One region of the Rhizobium sp. KNZ14-9A genome, then DNA from elsewhere that is predicted to be linked to it. Evidence: riboswitches for the same ligand, from Rfam matches in the RefSeq annotation. Region 1 holds a riboswitch; the other holds the start of a gene.

Region 1 (7,782 bases):
TGCGCATCGGCGTTCCGATCTGCGAAGATATCTGGGGCGATCTGGGTGTATGCGAGACGCTCGCCGAAAGCGGCGCGGAAATCCTGCTCGTGCCAAATGGCTCGCCCTATTATCGCGGCAAGGTCGATATCCGCCATCAGGTGGTGCTGAAGCAGGTGATCGAGACAGGCCTGCCGATGGTCTATGCCGCCCAGCTCGGCGGCCAGGACGAACTCGTCTTCGACGGCGCAAGCTTTGCCTTCAATGCCGATAAGTCGCTCGCCTTCCAGCTCAGCCAGTTCGAAACGGCCCTTGCGGTGACGACCTGGAAGCGGACAGAAAACGGCTGGCGTTGCTCGGAAGGGCCGATGGCGCGCATACCCGAGAGCGAGGAGGCCGATTACCGCGCCTGCCTGCTCGGTTTCCGCGACTATGTGAACAAGAACGGCTTCAAGAATGTCGTGCTCGGTCTCTCGGGCGGCATCAATTCGGCGATCTGCGCGGCAATCGCCGTCGATGCGCTCGGCGAGGAACGGGTGCGCACGGTCATGCTGCCCTATCACTATACGTCCGAAGACTCGTTGAAGGATGCGGCCGATTGCGCCAAGGCGCTCGGCTGCCGCTACGATATCGTGCCGATCGAGGGACCCGTGACGGGCTTTTCCTCGGCGCTGTCGAGCCTCTTCGAGGGCACGAACAGCGGTATCACCGAGGAGAACCTGCAGAGCCGTGCACGCGGCACGATCCTGATGGCGATCTCCAACAAGTTCGGCTCGATGGTGGTCACCACGGGCAACAAGTCGGAAATGTCGGTCGGTTATGCGACGCTCTACGGGGACATGAACGGCGGCTTCAACCCGATCAAGGATCTCTACAAGATGCAGGTCTATGCGCTGGCCCGCTGGCGCAATGAGAATGTGCCGCCGGACGCGCTCGGCCCTTCAGGCGTGGTCATTCCGCAAAACATCATCGACAAGGCACCGTCCGCCGAGCTTCGTCCCGACCAGAAGGACCAGGATTCGCTGCCGCCCTATCCCGTGCTCGACGACATACTCGAATGCCTGGTCGAGCGGGAAATGGGGGTCGAGGAGATCGTGGCGCGCGGCCATGATGTCGAGACGGTCCACCGTATCGAGCATCTGCTCTACCTCGCCGAATACAAGCGCCGTCAGTCGGCGCCGGGCGTGAAGATCACGAAAAAGAATTTCGGCCGCGACCGGCGCTACCCGATCACCAACCGGTTCCGGGATCGATAGAAAACTCATCTGGGAGAGGACGAGATGCGCAGCTCTGTCGAAATCTACAACGTCAGGAGAGGCGAAAGCCGCGTCGTCTGGCAGACGGAGGCGCTGGTGGAGGCGCCGAATTTCTCAGGCGACGGCGCCTATCTGCTGATCAATGGCGACGGGCTGCTCTACCGCCTGCGGCTCGACGGCAGCGATCTCGTTGAGAAGGTCGATACCGGCTTTGCAGTCCACTGCAACAATGACCACGGCATTTCGCCCGATGGCGAGGAAATCGTCATTTCCGACAAGACCGAGTTCGGCAAGTCGGCGATCTACATCCTGCCGATCGAGGGCGGCAAGCCGCGGCTGATCACCAAGAACCTGCCGTCCTACTGGCATGGCTGGTCGCCCGACGGACGCGAACTTGCCTATTGCGGCATCCGCAACGACCTCTTCGATATCTACACGATCTCGGTCAAAGGCGGCGAGGAGAAGCGGCTGACGCATGGAGAAGGCCGCAATGATGGGCCGGACTGGTCGGCCGACGGGCAGTGGATCTATTTCAACTCCAGCCGCACCGGGCTGATGCAGATCTGGCGCATCCACCCCGATGGTACGGGTCTCCAGCAGGTGACATCAGACAATTACGGCAACTGGTTCGCCCATCCGTCACCCAACAACGACAAGGTGCTGATTCTCTCCTACGACCCCGATGTCTTCGACCATCCGCGTGATCTTAGTGTCAGGCTCAGGATGATGGACATGGACGGCGGCAACCTGACGGAGCTGTTCGAGCTCTTCGGCGGGCAGGGCACGATCAACGTGCCGAATTGGTCACCGGATGGCGAGGAATTCGCTTATGTTCGGTATTTTCCGGCGAAGGCCTGATCATCATCATTGAAGGATGACGCGGCGGGGTTTGCCCGCCGCGACTGATGCGGCCACTCAGGCTGCGACGGCTGCCTTGCGGCGGTCGCGGACGGCCTTGGCGAGATCCTCGAGCACCTCGACCGACGTATCCCAGCCGATGCAGCCGTCGGTGATGGACTGGCCGTAGACGAGCGGCTTTCCGGGGACGAGATCCTGGCGGCCGGCGACGAGGTTGCTCTCGATCATCATGCCCTTGATGTGGTGGTTGCCGGCAAGAATCTGGCCGGCGACATCATGGACGACCTTCGGCTGGTTCATCGGATCCTTGTTGCTGTTCGCGTGGCTGGCATCGATCAGCATGCGCGGGTCGACGCCGAGCTTGACGGCTTCGGCGATGACAGCCTGCACGTCAGCTGCCTCATAGTTCGGCCGTTTGCCGCCACGCAGGATGATGTGGCAGTCCTCGTTGCCGCGCGTGGAGGCAATCGCTGCCTGTCCATCCTTGGTGACCGCCGGGAAATGGTGCGGCTGGGAGGCCGCCATGATCGCGTCGAGCGCGATGCGCGCGCTGCCATCTGTGCCATTCTTGAAGCCGATCGGGCAGGAGAGACCCGAGGCGAGCTGGCGATGGATCTGGCTTTCGGTCGTGCGCGCGCCGATGGCGCCGTAGCTGACGAGATCGGCGATATATTGCGGCGTGATCGTATCGAGGAATTCGCAGCCGGCCGGCAGGCCCATGGCGTTGATGTCGAGCAGCAGGCGGCGCGCGAGGCGCAGGCCTTCCTCGATCCGGTAGCTGCCATCCAGATGCGGGTCGTTCATCAGGCCCTTCCAGCCGACGGTGGTGCGGGGCTTTTCGAAATAGACGCGCATGACGATTTCGAGATCGCCGGAAAGACGTCGTCGCTGCTCGACGAGACGGCCGGCATATTCGCGGGCAGCCGCCGGATCATGGATCGAACAGGGGCCGATGATGACCAGCTGGCGGTCGTCCTGACCGGTGAGGATATTGTGGATCGTGTCGCGCGTGCTGGTCACGGTCTTGGTAACAGCGGCGTCACGCGGAATTTCCGAGATGATATCGGCAGGTTTGGTCAGCGGGGTGATCTCGACGATGCGCAGATCATCAATAGTGTCAGTCACGGTATGCTCTCCTGTTGGTCATACCGTGGCGGAACAAAAAAGCCGCCAGGTTGACTAGCGGCTGTTCGGGTTGTCGTCGCGTTAGTTTCGGTTACGCACAGACCCGCATCCGCTGGAAGCAGCGGTACGAATAAAATCGCGATGCGTAAACGGACGAAATCGACATGCGGCTTATGTAGCCATGCCGATCGGAATTGTCACGTAGAATCTGTGAGGAAAAACGACAGATCCGTGAAGTTTTCAGCGGCTCTCCGCCATTGCCTGTCCGTGGGCCTGTCCCTGGGCCTCTTCCGGTTCTGCCGCCTCGGCATGTCTGTTCTTGTGGCGGCGTGTCGTCAGCTCCTCGCCGGCATTGGCGGGCAGGCGCAGGAAAGTGATGCAGGCAAGTGCTGATATCGCCGCTACGATGAAGAAAGCGATATGAAAATCCGAGACCAAAAGCTTGCCGCCGTGGAAGCTCGAGGAGATTTCCAGGATCGTGCCGGCTACCGCAACGCCCATGGCCATGGAGATGCGCTGCGCCACCGCGTTGATGGCAGTCGCCTGGCTGCTGTCGGCCTCGTCCACATCGCCGAAGACCATGGCATTGACGCCCGAAAAGGCCATGGAGCGGAGGAGGCCGCCGACAAGAAGACAGCCCATGATGACATACATCGGCGTTTCGGCAGTGAAGAAGCCATTCACGCCGAGGAAGATTGCCGCGAGGAAGGTCGTCAGCGCGATGACGTTGCGGAAGCCGAAGGCGTTATAGGTGCGGTTGGCCGCAAATTTCGAGCCCATGGAGCCAAGAGCGCTGATGAAGGTGATCGAGCCTGACTGCAGCGGCGTCAGGCCGAAGCCGAGCTGCAGCATCAGCGGCATCAGGAAGGGCAGCGCGCCCAGGCCCATGCGGAAATTCGAGGCGCCGAGGATTGCCGCCCGGAACATCGGGTAACGAAACATCTTGGGGTCGAGCAGCGGATGCGGCGTGCGCCTGGCATGCACGAAATAGAGGATGCCGGAGAGGACGCCGACGGCGACAGTGACATAGCCGTAGATGACGGGAACGGCGGGCAGGCTGATGACGGAGAGGCCGAATACGAAACCGGCAAAGCCGATACCCGACAGGAAGAAGCCCGGAAAATCCATCGGCTTCGGGCTGCGCGGCTCGACGGCCGGCAGGAAACGGGTGACGAGGACGATGCCGATAATGCCGATCGGCACATTGATCCAGAAGATCCAGTGCCAGCTGAGATATGTCGTCAGGAAGCCGCCGATCGGCGGGCCCATGATCGGGCCGATCAGCGCCGGAATGGTCAGCCATGCCATGGCATTCACCAGTTGGTGACGTGGCGTGCCACGCACCAAGAGCAATCGCCCGACCGGCGTCATCATCGAGCCGCCGGCACCCTGGATGAGGCGGGAGATAACGAAGGCGGCGATGGAATTGGAGAATGCGCAGGCGACCGAGCCAACCATGAAAACGAAGATCGCCAGGCGGAAGATGTTGCGTGCGCCGAAGCGGTCCGACATCCAGCCGCTGATCGGGATGAAGATTGCGAGCGCCACGAGGTAGCTCGTTACCGCAAGTTTCAGCGCGATCGGCGAGGTGCCTATATCGGCAGCAATCGCCGGCAGGCTGGTGGCGATCACGGTCGAATCCATCTGTTCCATGAACAGGGCGACCGCAAGGATCATCGGCGTTAGACGGGACACGGGCAACCGGAAGGCAATGAGAGAGGATTCGGCGCCAGCGGCGTCGGGTCTCGTTCTAGGCCAGCATTTTCAGCCTGTCCACGAAATGAATGTCGCATGCAGCTTGCCGCCATGCCGTTTCCGCGCCATAGATCACCCGTCAGGTGCCCGCTTTCACAAGCGGGAGAATCGGGAATCCGGCGCAAGACCGGAACGTGCCCAACGCTGTAAGGCCGACGCTTGCCGCATAGAATGCCACTGGCCGCAAGGCCGGGAAGGTAGCGGTCAAGCGGATGACGCCAAGTCAGAAGACCGGCCTGGCAAGATAGACCCAACCCGCGCGGACGGCGGGCGGTTGCGTTGTTGGGGATTTGACGATGCGACCCATTGATGATGCCGTTTGCCCGGCATCCAGCTTTTCTGCGGCCGAACGCGAGGCCGTCTATCACGCGATCATGACGCGGCGTGACGTGCGCAGCCAGTTCCTGCCCGATCCCTTGCCGGATGATCTGGTGACGCGTCTTTTGACCGCCGCGCATCACGCGCCCTCGGTCGGCTTCATGCAGCCGTGGAATTTCATTCTGGTGAAGAGCGTCGAGGTAAGGGCGCGGGTACGCGATGCCTTCCTTAGGGCGAATGAAGAAGCGGCCCGCATGTTCGACGGCGAGCGGCAGGAGCAATACCGTTCGCTGAAGCTCGAAGGCATTGTCCAGGCGCCGCTCGGCATCTGCGTGACCTGCGATCCAACCCGCAGCGGCAGCGTGGTGCTGGGGCGCACGCATAATCCGCGTATGGACAGCTATTCCACCGTCTGCGCCATCCAGAACCTGTGGCTTGCTGCTCGCGCCGAAGGGGTGGGCATCGGCTGGGTCAGCATTTTTCGCGAGGGTGACCTGAAGGAGATCCTCGGCATTCCCGATCACATCGAGATGGTCGCCTGGCTCTGCGCCGGCTTCGTCGACCGGCTCTATGATAAGCCGGAACTGGCGGTCAAAGGCTGGCGGCAGCGGATGGCGCTGGAAGAGCTGGTTTTCCATGACGGCTGGGGGCAGGTGGAAAGCGAGGCCGCGCCGGTCTGAGCCGGCGCGGGTGTGCATCATTCTGCCGGCTGGGTGCCGCAATCCTCGGCGCAGGCCGGCGTCTTCCAATGGGCGAAGACGAGGAAGCTTGCGGCGGCGAGAAGCCAGACACCAATCGCGCCATAGAGCATGACGCCACCGAAGCCTGCGACCAGCGCATCATGCACCGTCCCGGCCGGAATGTCTGGCAGGGAGGCAATGTTGCCGGCGGAGATCCGTTCGGCGAGCAGGCGCAGGTCGCCGGCATCCGTCGAGGTTGGCAAGGTGCTCTTGAGGTGGGAGAGCACGCCGCTGAACAGGATGAAGCCCATGACGGCGATGTTGATGGCGAGCGAGATCATCCGGGCGCTCATGTCGATGCCGGAAGCCATGCCGGCGCGATCGCTGGAGACAGCGCCTGTCGTCGTATTGGTGACCGGAGTGTTGGTGAAGCCAAGCCCGATGCCGGCAAGCAGCGCGCCAGGCAGCATCGTCAGCCAGCTTGGCGCGGCGGCGGCACTGCCTGATTTCATCAGCAGGAAGCCGAGCCCGATGGTGAAAAGGCCGCCGGGAATGATGATGCCCGGCCGATAGCGCAGCATGAGCCGTTCGGCGAGCGGCGGTACGACGAGCGTCGGCAGCGTATAGGCAAGCAGCGCCAGACCCGCGGCCACACTGCCATAACCGAGACCGGCTTCATACCAGATCGGCAGATAGATCATGAAGGGCCAGAAGCTGATATTCATGGCAGCCGAGCCGATGATGGCGCCCGAGAAGGCGCGGATGCCGAAGACCGAGGCATCGAACATCGGTCGCGGGTTCAGCCTCTCGGCGAAGATGAAGGCGACGAGGCTTGCCGCGGAAAGTCCGATAATGGCAAGCGCGGTAGGGCTGGCAAAGCCGAGAGCCGGACCCTGGGTGATGAAGAAAGCGAGGCAGAAGACCGCCAGCGAAAGGGTGGCGATGCCGGCGATATCGAGCCGTCCTGCAGCGGGGTCACGCAATTCCTCAACACCCGTTACGGCAAGGGCCACCGTCACGGCAGCCAGCACGGCATGGATGAGGAAGACCCATTGCCAGCCGGCGGCTGCTACGATCGCAACGCCTATGATCGGGCCAAAGCCGAGGCCGATGCCGAAGATGATGCCCCACCAGCCGAAGGCCATGCTGCGGGCTCTGCCCTCCGGGAATTGATGGGAGAGGACGGCCACCTGGCAGATCAGCATCACGCCGCCGCTCATGCCCTGCAGAAAGCGAGCAACGATTAGCAGCGAAACATCCTGAGCAAGGCCGGCAATCAGCGAGGTGAGGCCAAAGGCGGCAATGCCGATCAGGAAGACGCGCTTGCGGCCGTAGCGATCGGCTAATGTGCCTGCTGCCATCAGCACCGTCGTCACGGCGATCGTATAGGCATTCATGATCCATTGCAGCGCGCTGAAATCGGCATGCAGCACCTTTTCCAGCGTCGGCAGGATTGCCGGTACGCTCGATATTTCAAGGCCGAACATCAGTGAGGAGAGGCAGGCCGCCATCAGGGCGACGATGCCTCTGATACGTGAGGATGGAGGGGAGGCAGAGGTCATGCTTTGGCCTTTCGACGTTGAGACTTACAAGGGTGACATCCGTTGTCGTCCATTTGCGTCAGCATAAGCAGAGCTTGATCATTACAGAATTGGATGATTGACTATTTCAGACACAACAATTTCGGATAGATCCAATGACCATGCTCGATGTCGATTCCGTTCAGGCTTTCGTGACGATCGCCGAGAACAAGAGCTTCACCCGCGCCGCCAATGAGCTCGGCAGCACGCAAGGGGCGATCAGCGTCAAGC
Region 2 (7,782 bases), 2.6 Mb from region 1:
ACGGGCGCAATATCTGGAAGGCAGACCTTGCGGCGATCCGGGAGAGGATCGAGCCGCTTGTCCAGCACTTTGGTGCGGACCGGCTACAGATCGCGCCGTCCTGCTCGCTGCTGCACGCGCCGATCGATCTGGAACTGGAGAGCGGGCTGGATGGTGAGATGAAATCATGGCTCGCCTTCGCTGCCCAGAAGCTTGATGAGCTCGCAGCGCTCGGTGATGCCGGCAAGGCCTCCCAGGTGATTGCGGCAGCCTCGCAGGCCGTTGCATCGCGCGCCGTATCTACGCGCGTACATGATCTGAAGGTCAGACAGCGGGTTGCCGCGATCGACGAGGCGATGAAGACACGCAGCAGCGATTTTGCCGAGCGGACCGGACTGCAGGAGCGTAAGCTTCGCTTGCCGCTGTTCCCGACGACGACGATCGGCTCCTTCCCGCAGACATCAGATGTTCGAAAGTCCCGCTCCGCTTTCACCAAGGGCACGATCAGCGAGGCGGATTATGATGCCTTTCTGAAAAAGGAGACCGAAGCGGCGATCCGCTGGCAGGAGGAAATCGGCCTCGACGTGCTTGTCCACGGCGAATTCGAGCGCAACGACATGGTGCAGTATTTCGGTGAGCAGCTTTCCGGCTTCGCCTTCACTCAACATGCCTGGGTGCAGAGCTATGGCTCCCGTTACGTCCGACCGCCTGTTATCTTCGGCGACGTCTCCCGGCCGAAGCCGATGACAGTCGAGTGGTGGCGCTATGCGCAGTCGCTGACGGAGAAGCCCGTGAAGGGCATGCTGACGGGGCCGGTGACGATCCTCAACTGGTCCTTCGTGCGCGACGATCTCTCTCGCGCCGACGTCAGCCGGCAGATCGCGCTGGCGATCCGCGACGAGGTGCTCGATCTCGAAAGGGCCGGTGCGGCAATGATCCAGATCGACGAGGCGGCGCTGCGCGAGGGCCTGCCGCTGCGCAAGGCTGACTGGAAGACCTATCTCGACTGGGCCGTCGAGAGTTTCCGCCTATGCGCCTCCGGCGTGGCGGACGAAACGCAGATCCATACGCATATGTGCTATTCGGAGTTCAACCAGATCATCGATGCCATCGCGGCGATGGATGCCGATGTGATCTCCATCGAGACGTCACGTTCGAAGATGGAACTGCTGGAGGCCTTCCGTAGCTACAAATATCCGAACGAGATCGGCCCCGGCGTCTATGACATCCATTCGCCACGCGTTCCCGATGTCGAGGAGATGACGGAGCTTCTGACGCTGGCGCGCGAGCGTCTGACGGACGGGCAGCTCTGGATCAATCCGGATTGCGGATTGAAGACGCGCAAGTGGGAAGAGGTTCGCCCGGCGCTCGTCAACATGGTCGCTGCCGCCCGAATATTACGACATGCCGCATCGACGATTCGGGCCTGAACCTGAACTCGAAAATCAGAGAGCCGGCTATAGGCCGGCTCTCTTCATTGGGGCCCTCTCCACAGCCTGCTTTCTTTAAGCATTCGTTAACCACGTTTTTCACAGGAATGTAGCAATTTCAAACATGCCGTAACGCGACGCACAAACCATCCGTTGACGCCAACTCCGATTCGAGTACTATATCTAGTGTTCAAGGTTCCTTCGATTCGCTAGGGATCGCAGGCTAAGACGGGAATACGGTGCGCTTTGCCATGATGGCAAAACAAAGCCGGAGCTGCCCCCGCAACTGTAAGCGGCGAGCAACTGTCCGATTTCAGGTCACTGAGGCATGATGCTTTGGGAAGGCTGCGGGCAGGGTGCTTCGACCCGCGAGCCAGGAGACCTGCCTTGAACGAGAAACGTCCACGGGCGGGGTGTCCGGAAGGTTGCGTGCATGTCAGGCGGATCAAATCCGCACCTGTTGCGCTGCCCCTGAACGTCCGCATGAACACTTCGGGGTTGAAGTCATGTCGAGAGCATCGAAACCGCCGCCCGCGCAGATCCTGCGAGGAATAATGCCTGGCGTGTAAAGCGCCAACTTTGTCAGATCATTCTCAAGCGTTGCCCCGGACGCCGCAAGGCGCCCGATCCTAGTTCTGCGTCCGGAATCCATTGACATCACGAGGAACATGATGAGCGTTACCGTTTACAGCAAGCCTGCCTGCGTTCAGTGCACAGCGACCTACCGCGCCCTCGACCGTCTGGGCGTAGACTATCAGATCATCGATATCTCGGAAGATGCCGACGCCCTCGATCGTGTGCGCGGCATGGGCTACATGCAGGTTCCGGTCGTCGTTGCCGGCGAGCAGCACTGGGCGGGCTTCCGCCCTGATATGATCAGCGCGCTCTCCTGATCGGAGAAGAGCGGTGGGCCTGATCGTCTATTATTCCAGCCGGTCCGAGAATACCCATCGTTTCGTCGAGAAGCTGGGACTGCGCGCGGCGCGCATTCCTCTCGGCGCTGAAGACATCCACATTCGCGAACCCTATGTGCTGATCTCGCCCACCTATTGCGGGGACGGCGGCCCCGGGATCGTAAAGGGAGCCGTGCCCAAGCAGGTGATCCGTTTCCTCAACGAGGCGGAAAACCGCACCAACATCCGCGGCGTCATTGCTGCGGGCAACAGCAATTTCGGCGAGACCTACGGGCTTGCCGGCGACGTGATCTCACAGAAGTGCCAGGTGCCGTATCTCTACAGGTTCGAGCTTTTGGGGACTGCCGAGGATGTCGCCAATGTCAAAGACGGGATGGGACGATTTTGGACACGGGAACAAATTTGACGCGGGATGCGGGCGCAAAACCGCTTCATAGTTCAGCTCAGCCCGCTGGCGAGCGGTCTTTGAAGGCCGTGGAAGTGCTGGATTATCACGCGCTGAACGCAATGCTGAACCTCTATGACGAGCAGGGCAAGATACAGCTCGACAAGGATCGCATGGCGGCCAAGCAGTATTTCCTGCAGCATGTGAACCAGAACACGGTGTTCTTCCATAACCTCAGGGAGAAGCTCGATTATCTGGTGACCGAAGGCTATTACGAGCAGGAAGTGCTCGACCAGTATTCCTTCAATTTCGTCCGCGACCTGTTCGACGAGGCCTATGCCAAGAAGTTCCGTTTCCCGACTTTCCTCGGCGCCTTCAAATATTACACCAGCTACACGCTGAAGACCTTCGACGGAAAGCGCTATCTGGAGCGCTACGAAGACCGTATCTGCATGGTGGCGCTGGCTCTTGCCCGAGGCAATGAACAGCTCGCCCGCGATCTGGTCGAGGAGATCATTACCGGCCGTTTCCAGCCGGCAACGCCGACTTTCCTCAATGCCGGCAAGAAGCAGCGCGGCGAGCTCGTCTCGTGCTTTCTGCTGCGTGTCGAAGACAATATGGAATCGATCGGCCGCTCCATCAATTCGGCGCTGCAGCTTTCCAAGCGCGGCGGTGGTGTGGCGCTATCGCTGACGAACATCCGCGAGGCTGGTGCGCCAATCAAGCAGATCGAAAACCAGTCTTCCGGCATCATCCCCGTCATGAAGCTGCTCGAAGACTCGTTCTCCTACGCCAATCAGCTCGGTGCTCGGCAGGGTGCAGGTGCCGTTTATCTCAACGCCCATCACCCTGACATCATGCGCTTCCTTGATACCAAGCGCGAAAATGCTGACGAGAAGATCCGCATCAAGACGCTGTCGCTCGGCGTCGTCGTGCCCGACATCACTTTCGAACTCGCCAAGAACAATGAGGATATGTACCTCTTCTCGCCCTATGACGTGGAGCGGGTCTATGGTGTGCCCTTCACCGAGATATCGGTGACGGAGAAGTACCGCGAGATGGTGGCGGATGCCCGTATCACAAAGAAGAAGATCAAGGCGCGCGAATTCTTCCAGGTAATTGCCGAAATTCAGTTCGAGAGCGGTTATCCCTACATCATGTTCGAAGACACGGTGAACCGGGCAAACCCGATCGCCGGCCGCATCAGCATGAGCAATCTCTGCTCCGAAATCCTGCAGGTCAGCGAAGCGAGCACCTTCAACGACGACCTTTCCTACAAGGTGATGGGCAAGGATATCTCGTGCAATCTCGGCTCGCTGAATATCGCCATGGCGATGGATTCGGCCGATTTCGGCAAGACGATCGAGACCTCGATCCGCGCGCTGACGGCCGTTTCCGACATGAGTCACATCTCCTCGGTTCCATCGATCGAGAAGGGCAATGACGACAGCCATGCAATCGGCCTCGGCCAGATGAACCTGCATGGATACCTCGCCCGCGAGCGCATCCATTACGGTTCGGAAGAGGGCGTCGATTTCACCAATATCTATTTCTACACGGTAACCTATCACGCGCTGCGCGCCTCCAACCGTCTGGCGGTCGAACGTGGCGCAAGCTTCAAGGGCTTCGAGAATTCGAAATATGCCTCGGGCGACTATTTCGACAAATATACCGAGCAGGAATGGAAGCCGGCGACCGAGAAGGTTCAGGCGCTCTTCGACGATGCCGGTATTCATATCCCGACGCAGGAAGACTGGCTGGAGCTGAAGAAGGCCGTGATGGCTTCGGGCCTCTATAACCAGAACCTGCAGGCGGTGCCGCCGACGGGCTCGATCTCCTACATCAATCACTCGACCTCCTCGATCCATCCGATCGTCTCGAAGATCGAGATCCGCAAGGAAGGCAAGATCGGCCGCGTCTACTATCCGGCGCCGTTCATGACCAACGACAATCTCGACTACTATCAGGATGCCTACGAGATCGGGCTCGATAAGATCATCGACACCTATGCGGCGGCCACTCAGCATGTCGACCAGGGCCTGTCGCTGACGCTGTTCTTCCGCGACACGGCAACGACGCGCGATATCAACCGAGCCCAGATCTATGCCTGGAAGAAGGGCATCAAGACGATCTACTACATCCGCCTTCGCCAGATGGCGCTGTCCGGCACCGAGGTGCAGGGCTGCGTATCCTGCACGCTTTAAACGACCGGAGATGATGATGAACATGCAATTCAAACCGGTCAGCCGCGTGCGCGCCATCAACTGGAACCGTATCGAGGACGACAAGGATCTCGAAGTCTGGAACCGTCTGACCGGCAATTTCTGGCTGCCGGAAAAGGTGCCGCTGTCGAACGACATTCCCTCCTGGGGGACACTGACGCCGGCCGAGCAGCAGCTGACGATCCGCGTCTTCACCGGGCTGACGCTGCTCGACACGATCCAGAACGGTGTCGGCTCCGTCAAGCTGATGGCCGATGCGGCAACGCCGCATGAGGAAGCGGTGCTCTCCAACATCTCCTTCATGGAAGCCGTGCATGCGCGCTCCTATTCCTCGATCTTCTCGACGCTCTGCCTGACGCCCGATGTCGACGATGCCTATCGCTGGTCGGAAGAAAACGAGTTCCTGCAGAAGAAGTCGGCGCTGATCATGGAGCATTATGCTTCCGGCGATCCGCTGAAGAAGAAGGTTGCGAGCGTCTTCCTCGAAAGCTTCCTCTTCTATTCCGGCTTCTATCTGCCGATGTACTGGTCGAGCCGCGCCAAGCTCACCAACACGGCCGACATGATCCGCCTCATCATCCGTGACGAGGCCGTGCACGGCTATTATATCGGCTACAAGTTCCAGCGCGGACTTGAAAAGCTCTCCGAAGAGCGCCGCCAGGAGATCAAGGATTTTGCCTTCGACCTGCTGCTCGAGCTCTACGACAACGAAGCGAAATATACCGAAGCGCTCTATGACGGCGTCGGGCTGACCGAGGACGTCAAGAAGTTCCTGCATTACAACGCCAACAAGGCGCTGATGAACCTCGGCTATGAGGCGCTGTTCCCGGCTGACGCCTGCAAGGTCAATCCGGCGATCCTGTCTGCGCTTTCGCCGAATGCCGATGAGAACCATGACTTCTTCTCGGGCTCCGGCTCCTCCTATGTCATCGGCAAGGCGGTGGCGACCGAGGACGAAGACTGGGATTTCTGAGGTTTATCTTTACGAAGCCTCTTATCATTCGGTCCGCTATCGCCCACATTCAGCGCGGTGTATTCGTTGAATGTGGCGTAGCGGGAGTTTTTTATGAGGCCCTCTTTCGAAGCGACTGATCCGGCAAGTGAAGCTGCCGAAGGCGTCTGGCCAATCCGCAGGCGCCGAATTCTCGATTGGCTGATCAACGAGACCCGCAACGAGCGTTTCATCGACAATATCCTGGTGGAGATGTGCAAGCGGCTGCTGGCAGCCGGCGTGCCGGTGAACCGGTCGAGCTTGCATTTCCGCACGAACCATCCGCAATGGATCGGCGCTCGCATCCTGTGGGTGGAAGGCATGGAAGAGGCAAAGATCGACACCTTTGCTTACGGGGTGGAAACCACGCCGCAATTCCTCAATAGCCCGGTCAACGAGATCCACAAAGGCGCCAACGAGGTGCGGAAGAACCTTGAGGATTTATGGGAGGGCGACGACTATCCCTTCTACCAGGAACTGCGCGACGACGGCTATTCCGAATATATCGCCTGGCCGATCGATCATACGTTCGACAAGCGCCACGTCGTTACGTTCTCCACCAATAGGCCAGGCGGTTTTACCGGCGAACACGTGGATTTCCTGCGCGATCTGCTGCCTGCTCTCACTCTCGTCAGCGAGATCCGGCTCAAGAACATCATGGCGCGCACGCTGCTGCAGACTTATGTCGGGCCGCATGCGAGCGAACAGATTCTCTCCGGCGTCATCACCCGCGGCAGCGGCACGACCGTCGGCGCGGCGATCATGATCTGCGACCTGCGCGATTTCACGGCGATCTCCGATCTCTGGCCGCGCGACGACGTCATCCAGTTGCTCAACGATTATTTCGATGCCATGTCCGATCCGATCGAACGGCACGGCGGCGAAATCCTGAAGTTCATGGGCGATGGGCTGCTCGCCATCTTCCCGCTGTCGAAGCCTTCGGCTTGCGAGGATCTGCTGACGGCGATCCGGGAAGGGCAGGAGGCGATGGCGAAAGTGAATGAGCAACATCAGCGCCTGGGGCGTGATCCCCTGCGCTACGGCGTCGGCGTCCACGTCGGCGACGTGATGTACGGCAATATCGGTTCGAGCCGGCGGCTGGATTTCACGGTCATCGGCCCGGCAGTCAACGTCGCTTCGCGGCTTGAAACCTTGACCAAGGAGGTTAAGCGGCCGGTACTGTTGTCTCGCGCTTTCGTCGAGATGGCGACCTGCACGGAAGAGATGGACAATCTCGGCACTTTTCCCCTGCGCGGGCTTGGCGAGCCGGTCGAAGTCTTCGCTTTCCGCGAAAAGCCGACAGCAGGGCGTGACGCAGCTTAGGCTACCGGAAAATTGATCTGCGGCGGCAGGAGCAGGCTCTGGCTCTCTGCTGCCGGATTGCCGATGCGCTGAAGAAGCATCTGGCCGAGATGTTCGCCCGCCTCGACCAGATCCTCGTATATGGTGTCGATCTTCGGCTGCAGATGCGTGAGGAGATGCGAGGTCTCCTTGGCGACGATATCATAGTCTTCCGCGAGAACGCGCCCCGCATCATTCATGGCGGTGACGAGCGCCAGCGCCGAAACCTCGCCCGGACAGACGAACCCGTCTGGAACATCGGGGGCCGCGGCACGCGCCCGAAAGAAATCTCTGATCTCGTTGGCCGGTGAATCGAGCGTGACCGCTTCCGATATCTCGTAGGCGACGCCGGCCTCGCGCACGGCGGTCATGAAGCCATGAAGGATGTGCTGGCTGAAGGTCAGCCGCTTCGGCGGCATGACGACTGTGACCCTTTTCCTGCCCTTGGCGATCAGGCGCCGGGTGGCTTCGTAGGCGAAGGCATAATTGTCGTAATCGACATAAGCGTGCGGTGTCGAAA

What was found. A riboswitch is a leader RNA that binds a small molecule or an ion and turns the genes downstream of it on or off. The one in region 1 is predicted to bind cobalamin.
Region 2: it holds a riboswitch for cobalamin, as region 1 does, so the genes downstream of both, nrdH (glutaredoxin-like protein NrdH) here and bluB (5,6-dimethylbenzimidazole synthase) in region 1, are expected to answer to the same signal.

Annotation. Positions count from the first base shown of each region.
Region 1 is NZ_JBPGXB010000002.1:1,707,610-1,715,391, forward strand. It holds gene ACR9ZQ_RS14980 (NAD+ synthase) at 1-1,235, shown strand, start outside; gene ACR9ZQ_RS14985 (TolB family protein) at 1,260-2,093, shown strand; gene ACR9ZQ_RS14990 (3-deoxy-7-phosphoheptulonate synthase) at 2,151-3,218, opposite strand; gene ACR9ZQ_RS14995 (MFS transporter) at 3,459-4,895, opposite strand; cobalamin riboswitch at 5,038-5,227, shown strand; gene bluB (5,6-dimethylbenzimidazole synthase) at 5,270-5,971, shown strand; gene ACR9ZQ_RS15005 (MFS transporter) at 5,989-7,533, opposite strand; gene ACR9ZQ_RS15010 (LysR family transcriptional regulator) at 7,668-7,782, shown strand, end outside.
Region 2 is NZ_JBPGXB010000002.1:4,316,492-4,324,273, forward strand. It holds gene metE (5-methyltetrahydropteroyltriglutamate--homocysteine S-methyltransferase) at 1-1,409, shown strand, start outside; cobalamin riboswitch at 1,586-1,813, shown strand; gene nrdH (glutaredoxin-like protein NrdH) at 2,081-2,302, shown strand; gene nrdI (class Ib ribonucleoside-diphosphate reductase assembly flavoprotein NrdI) at 2,316-2,729, shown strand; gene nrdE (class 1b ribonucleoside-diphosphate reductase subunit alpha) at 2,708-4,912, shown strand; gene nrdF (class 1b ribonucleoside-diphosphate reductase subunit beta) at 4,929-5,903, shown strand; gene ACR9ZQ_RS28145 (adenylate/guanylate cyclase domain-containing protein) at 5,997-7,244, shown strand; gene ACR9ZQ_RS28150 (LacI family transcriptional regulator) at 7,241-7,782, opposite strand, start outside.